Regions from separate parts of the Planococcus donghaensis genome, predicted to be linked through region 1. Evidence: riboswitches for the same ligand, from Rfam matches in the RefSeq annotation. Region 1 holds a riboswitch; each other region holds the start of a gene.
What was found. A riboswitch is a leader RNA that binds a small molecule or an ion and turns the genes downstream of it on or off. The one in region 1 is predicted to bind thiamine pyrophosphate.

Region 1 (2,270 bases):
TGCATCGTAATAATTTAAAATGTGCTGAGGCGCCTCATGAAGCGATTTACCAATGCCATGTCCCGTCAAGTTTTTGATAACAAACAAACCTTGTTCTTTTGCTTCGCGCTCAACTGCTTTACCGATTTGGTTTAGTTTAGCGCCCGCTTTAACTTTTGTCATTGCGCGATCAAAAGCAGAAGCTGCAGCTGCACAAATTTTTTCTTTTTCTGCATGTCCTTCTCCTACTACAAACGATATTCCTGTATCAGAGAAATAGCCCTCGTATGAACCCGAAACATCAATATTCACAATATCTCCATCTTGGATTACACGGTTGCCTGGAATGCCGTGAGCTACTTCTTCATTAACACTAATGCATGTGTACCCTGGGAAGTCGTATTCTGATTTTGGCCCAGATACGCCCCCAAGTTCTTCAAATAATTTGCCACCCAATTCATCAATTTCTTTTGTTGTAACGCCGGCTTTCGTTGCCGCTTTCATCGCTTCACGAATTTCAGCTACCATTTGGCCAGCTTTTTTTAACATTTCAATATCTTTTTCAGTAGTTGCAATCATTAAATACCCTTCTTTCAAGCTTTTCTATTCAAAAATTATACCACAAAATTTATACAGAGGCTCCCGTCCTGTTTGAATCTCTTCTAGCGATTCATAGAAAAAAGACTGTCCGAAGACAGCCTTTACATTATTGAGCTTCAGCATTCACCAATTTTGGAGCAGCTGCGAAAAGCGCTGAACAAACAAAAGCAGCGAGTAAAAATACAGGGATCATATACGTAGCATTGTACACAGCAGAGTAAATTACTACATTGCCTTCAGCAAACATACCGAAGAACAAAATACCGGTGACGACATGCACGAAATAACGCAATACCGATGCAATAAGCACGCCTGAGACAATTGCGATTAGCATTTTTCCAGTTTGCTTCGCTTCCGCATGCTGCAAATATTTTGCGCGCATCACACCCGCGAATCCGACCACAGCATATGCTAATAGATAATCCAATATCACTTGCATAACGACAAAGCCGAATGACAAAGGGGTTACAGAGATAAAGCCAGAAACAATTTGTAACAAGCCGACTAACAAGCCAGTTAAAACGCCCGCACCAACACCTCTTCTAAAAGCGATTAAGACGATTGGAATCATGACTAAACTAACTGAACCGCCTTGTGGCATCCGGAATGATATAAAGTCTAAAACAAATCCAAGAGCTGCAAAAATTGCAATTTCCATCATTAACAAAACTTTTTTATTTCTCATGACTTCCTCCTTATGTGTTGTGCACATCACCAGAAGGGCCGCGAATAAAACCATTATAAAAACGACGCTAGGACAGAGCCAGGCGTCGTTGTAAGGACCGGTTTCTATCCACATCCCTGCGCAAGTGTTAACTTACAGGTTCAAAGGGTAAGAACAGATGTTCACTCTCAGCTAAAGCTCCCCTTGTGGTGTATACAAATATTTAACTTTCACCTGTATTGTACACAAGCCTCCTGTTTATTGCAAGGCTGTTTTATCACACACTCATAGGGTAAAGTAGAGACTAGTAATGATAGTCGAAAGGTGGTGGAGGCAGCCGTATATTGGGCTTGCCAAAAAATGATCGAACTATTAAAGGATTTGATTAAAATTCAAAGCGATTCCAAAGAAGGAGCTAATGAAGCACTTCTTTTTTGCGCAGAATGGTTAAAAGAAAAAGGTGAGGCTGTTACTGTACATGATAATAACGGATATAAGATGCTTACTTCTGCTAAAGGAAAAGGAGCTGAAACCATTGTTTGGAATGGTCATGTTGACGTAGTGCCAGGACATGAAGAACAATTTAATCCGATAGTAGAACAAGATCGCCTTTACGGACGAGGTGCTGCGGATATGAAAGCAGGAGTTGCAGCAATGATGCAAGCTTTTGTAGACCTTGATCGTTCCAAATTGGCACGAAGTGTTCAATTACATATTGTAACCGATGAAGAAACTGGCGGACGCAATACATCCAAATGGCTAGTCGAGCAAGGTTACACCGGCGATTTCGTTATTTGTGGTGAACCTACTGGGTTGAAAGTAGGTTTACAATCGAAAGGCGTTTTACAATTGGATATGACATTCAAAGGAAAGCCCGCTCATGGTAGTCGTCCATGGGAAGGCATCAATGCCATTGAATCTGCCATGAAGTTTCATATGGCAGTTGCTGATTTACCCTTTCAAAAAGAATCGACCGAATACTACGAAAAGCCTTCTGTTAACTTGCCGATTATTAAAGCGGGAGATC
Region 2 (2,270 bases), 1.2 Mb from region 1:
TGCGTCCACACCTTTTGACTTCCATTGTTCCCCAGCTATTGCCGCAAGCTCTCCTGCGTTGCATCGAAGCACATTAACGTATACTGTACCTAAAATTTCACGAACTGCTTGTAGACGAAAGCCACTTGCCCCTGCTCCAACGGGATCTAACACAACTGGAATGCCCAATTGATTGGCTCGTTTTCCCGCAAGCAACATGCTTTTTAATGACTCTGTATGCAAGGTTCCGATATTTAATGACAGCGCTTGAGATAATGAAGCCAGTTCTGCTGCTTCTTCTGGTGCTTCTCCCATAATCGGCGACGCACCAATTGCTAAAAGGCCATTCGCTTGAAAATTGGATACCACATGATTGGTAATACAATGCACCACTGGATTTTGCTCTTTTATCAGCTGAATCATATTAGACACCTACTTTTTCAATCGCATCTATAGACCACGTTTCTTTTCTCCATGCTTGGTCCCAAAAATTTAATTCGTAATAACTGCTCTTTAGAAAATGGTCTTTTAGTTCTTTGCGGCGAGCTTCTGGCAGTTCTTCAGCCAAACGATTCATCCGTTCGATTTGTTCATTGACAAGTTCCCCAAATTCCTCGGAACCGTAAGTTTCAATCCAACGGTCATAAATCGGATGATCCGGTTTGGCATTTTTCAACCGTTCGCCGATTTCATAATACAGCCAATAACAAGGCAAAATGGCCGCTAGGACGTCTGCTAAATCCCCTGCAGATGCTCGGTACATATGAGATACATATGCATATGCAGTCGGAGAAGGTTGAAATGCTAACCAATCTTTTTCCGTAACATCTAACATTTTCATAAAGGATTGGTGTAAAGATAATTCAGCCGTACTTGTATGTGATGCATGAATCGCAAAACGTTGCGTTGTTTCTAAGTCTTTTGCTTTTGATGCACCAAGTGCTTGAATTTTCGCGAAATGTGATAAGTAATAAGCATCTTGCATGACGTAAAAACGGAATACATCGACCGGCAATGTCCCATCTTCAATTCCTTTAACAAATGGATGATCAAAACTCGCCTGCCATAGGTGGTCACATTCTTTTCTTACTTCTTTACAAAAAGTCATTTCTCCATCTCCCTTTTCCTATTCATTTACACAACATAAAAACGCCGCTCCCCAATAAAGGGAAGCGGCGTATGCAGTCGATAAAAAATAGCAGACAATCCGCCACTTCCCTCCGCTGGTATGATCCAGATCAGGTTCAAAGGGTCCGAGCTTATGCTCGTCTCAGCCGATATCCGGCTCCCCTAGTGGTGTTTTTATTTATGTTTTCGAAATCACTATATCACAGATTTTGTTAATACTATAGTCTTTATAAAATTCTTCTTAAAGATAAAAGGTACAAAACTAAATTTTATCGCTAATACTCTACCATCGATTTTACTAGATGTTAATCAAGTAACACTTCTATTTTTTCTTTATTTTCTTCTACCAATTTTTCTATTAAATCATTGTATTCTTCTCCAAATTTCTCACTCCATTTTGGATCGTTAATGTCCCCTCCACCTAATTTCTCTTCAAGATATGTATTGATATAAGCATTTTGGTGATTGAGTTTTTTAGCATACTGCTTTTGAAATTCTTCGGGTGTCATACCTAATTTTTCCGCTTGAGCGATGGCATATTTACGAACTTGCTTACTGCCTTCATCTTTTGTGTTTTCAGGAGGAAGTTTTTCAAAATCATCCTGATTTTCTTCAGCCATTAAATGCGGGGAAATATCGAGATTCATTTCTTGTACTTGTTGTTTGATCAGTTTTGCCACTATTACCGAATCCAGATAATCTAATGCCGTTTCATCAGCATACAAAAAACGCAAATCACCTATTGTAATCTCATGACCGTCTACAGTAGCCGCTACTTCATTATCACCGTATGTTGAAACATCGCTGCAACCAGCTAAAACGATTGTTCCAAGTAAAAGTACTATGAACAGAATCTTCTTCAATCCCTCACTCCCCTTATTAGCTTAAAGTTAACTAATTCATCCTATAAAGCTGAATACGCTCTTAACGTTCGATAAGTTTCATAAATTAAATAAAAAAGACCACAAACAACTCGAGTTGTTTGTGGTCTGAGGTTCCTAATCATTAGGAATGCGGTTATTTATTAAACTGTTACTTCTTTTTTATCTTTTTTGATTTGTTTGCTTCGTAATTGACCACAAGCAGCATCGATGTCTGCGCCTTGTTCGTGACGTACGCCACAGTTGATGCCTTTTTTCTTCAATGCATCATAGAAAGCACTG
Region 3 (2,270 bases), 870 kb from region 1:
GCTTGTAGCCAGTTAATGCAAAAGCGGCTTCTGCGCCAAGTCCTTGAACAACTCCAGTTAAAATTAATCGAGGTCCTACAGCGTTGCCGATTAAGACTTCGATGGCAGCTGCCATTGTTTCTGAAAGAAATGCTGCGCCAGGTTTACGGATAATGTACATGCAAATAATGGAGACGATAAACCAAATACCAAACATCCATTCATAAGCAAGGGGGCCTATCACAGCTGCCCAAATATTTGCAGCATGAACAAACAATAAATATACAATGCCAAAGACAACAGCAAATAACGACATTAAGACAACTTCTTTTAATTTCCACGATTTTAGCATGTTAAGCACCTCCATGAGATGGGCTGTTAATGCTCATCGATACGGTCATGACTAAATGGCGGTGTTCCTCAGAGCGAGCATTCGTAAACGCTTCTTCGTAAAAATCAAAAACATCGTGAATGTCCCCGTGGATACCACTCGCATAATGCATCGAATCGTTAAAAACGCCTTGTTGCTTTGCCCGATCGACTTCACGGTAAATCACGGTCATATAATCCGGATTGTTCATTGGGTATAGTGCAAATTGCGAAGAAACATATTGTTTTGTGTCGTCAGTATTCAGTAACACATCGTCTTTATTTAAAAAGACATCACCTGAAGAATCACCAGGACAGCCAATTGAAAAAGTGCCAGACAACGCGACGTGTTCACCAGTTTTCGCTGCATGTAGAGTTAAAGCTTTGGCAACATTAAAGACATGAATTTGTTTGCCACGAATAACAGTAGAGACATCGTCTGTATGCATCCATACGTTTGAAGTATCCGTTTCGTTTAAAGCTCCTTTGATTACTTTGATAAAATCGCCTGTCATTGGATGTAACGAAAAGCGAAATCCAACGATTGGACTGGTACCGCATTGCAATGGTTCCATGTAAAATTCCTCCTTAAAAATGTGCACAAAAAAGACCGCATCCGTGAAGATGCAGCCATAATCTACAAATAATCAAAAAAGGAATTATTTCAGAAATGCGCCGCACTTCCTCACGCAGGTATTATCCTGATCGAGTTTTGAGGGATCGAAGCTTGCGCTTGCATCTCAGCCAAAGTGGGCACCCCTAGTGCAGAAAACGGTATGCGGTTTTTGTGTTCGGGTTGTTCCCGATGGGTTTAGTGTAGAGGAAGTGGTGAGGGATGTAAAGAGGGAGCTTAGAAAAATATGTGAGGTGTGGAAGTTTGAGTGGGGTCTGGGAACGCTTTGGACGCTTTTGGCATGGCTTTCGCGATAAGCCAGGAAAAACGCCTGTCTTATCGCTTCGCCTAGCCCGTCGACGCGCCGGTGCTTAGTGAATTGTTACACCAGTAAATATAGTTTTTATATGATAAAAGTGAAGTAAATGCAAAAAACAAGAGTGAAACTAAAAGGTTTCACTCCTGTTTTTTATTGGGCTTTGTGTAATTTAACCATTAGTTTTGACTAGTAGTTTGTATATGGTTACGAACAATGGCCGGTCGTGTTAATGAGAATATGGCACACCCAAGTGCAATAAGAACAATAACAGCGCCAACCCAAGGCATGCTTGAAATTGAACCGGTTTGCGCTAATGCGATACCACCAATTGCAGAACCTAGAGCAATACCAACTTGTAGAGCTGAGTTATTAAAACTTTGCTGAACATCTGATGTTGCTGGGTCTATTTCAATTAGGTAGCTTTGTTGCGGTGGAGATAAACTCCAGCTAAGGGCTGCCCAAATGACCATTACAGGCAAGAACACGACTAACGAGAATGTTGTGAGTGGTAGTAAAAATAGGGAAACAGCAAAAGTTGAAATGACGATGATGATACTTTTTTTCGATCCAATCCAATCGGACAACGCGCCACCGATTGCACCACCACTAACTGCTGCAATACCGAATAACAAGTAACAGACACTAACCCAAAATGAATTTAAGTTAAGAATAGTTTCAAGAAACGGTGTGAAATAAGCGTATACCGTGTAATGTCCGGCTAACATAAACATTGTCGCGAGATGCGCAGAACCGATTTTTGCACTCGCAACGGCTTTTAGTTGTTGCTTAAGCGGAACTGCTGTACCACCGGCAATTGGCTGAATATAGAGTGCAATCAATGCCATAGATCCGATGGAAAGTAGGGCGATGCCAAGGAAAATAACACGCCAGCCGAACAAGTCTGAAACAACAATTCCAATTGGCACACCAAGAACGAGTGAAGAACTGATTCCCATAAAGATAAAACCAATTGCTTTTGCTCGGTATGGA

Region 2: another riboswitch for thiamine pyrophosphate. It lies ahead of tenA (thiaminase II); the one in region 1 lies ahead of thiT (energy-coupled thiamine transporter ThiT).
Region 3: another riboswitch for thiamine pyrophosphate. It lies ahead of BCM40_RS08890 (YkoF family thiamine/hydroxymethylpyrimidine-binding protein); the one in region 1 lies ahead of thiT (energy-coupled thiamine transporter ThiT).

Annotation. Positions count from the first base shown of each region.
Region 1 is NZ_CP016543.2:908,959-911,228, reverse strand. Features, by position in the region: gene map (type I methionyl aminopeptidase) at 1-558, opposite strand, end outside; gene thiT (energy-coupled thiamine transporter ThiT) at 686-1,264, opposite strand; TPP riboswitch at 1,361-1,458, opposite strand; gene BCM40_RS04430 (M20 family metallopeptidase) at 1,604-2,270, shown strand, end outside.
Region 2 is NZ_CP016543.2:2,970,650-2,972,919, forward strand. Features, by position in the region: gene thiM (hydroxyethylthiazole kinase) at 1-402, opposite strand, end outside; gene tenA (thiaminase II) at 404-1,087, opposite strand; TPP riboswitch at 1,178-1,281, opposite strand; gene BCM40_RS14640 (SurA N-terminal domain-containing protein) at 1,413-1,970, opposite strand; gene rlmN (dual-specificity RNA methyltransferase RlmN) at 2,132-2,270, opposite strand, start outside.
Region 3 is NZ_CP016543.2:1,774,712-1,776,981, reverse strand. Features, by position in the region: gene BCM40_RS08895 (ECF transporter S component) at 1-331, opposite strand, end outside; gene BCM40_RS08890 (YkoF family thiamine/hydroxymethylpyrimidine-binding protein) at 333-923, opposite strand; TPP riboswitch at 1,014-1,119, opposite strand; gene BCM40_RS08885 (MFS transporter) at 1,457-2,270, opposite strand, start outside.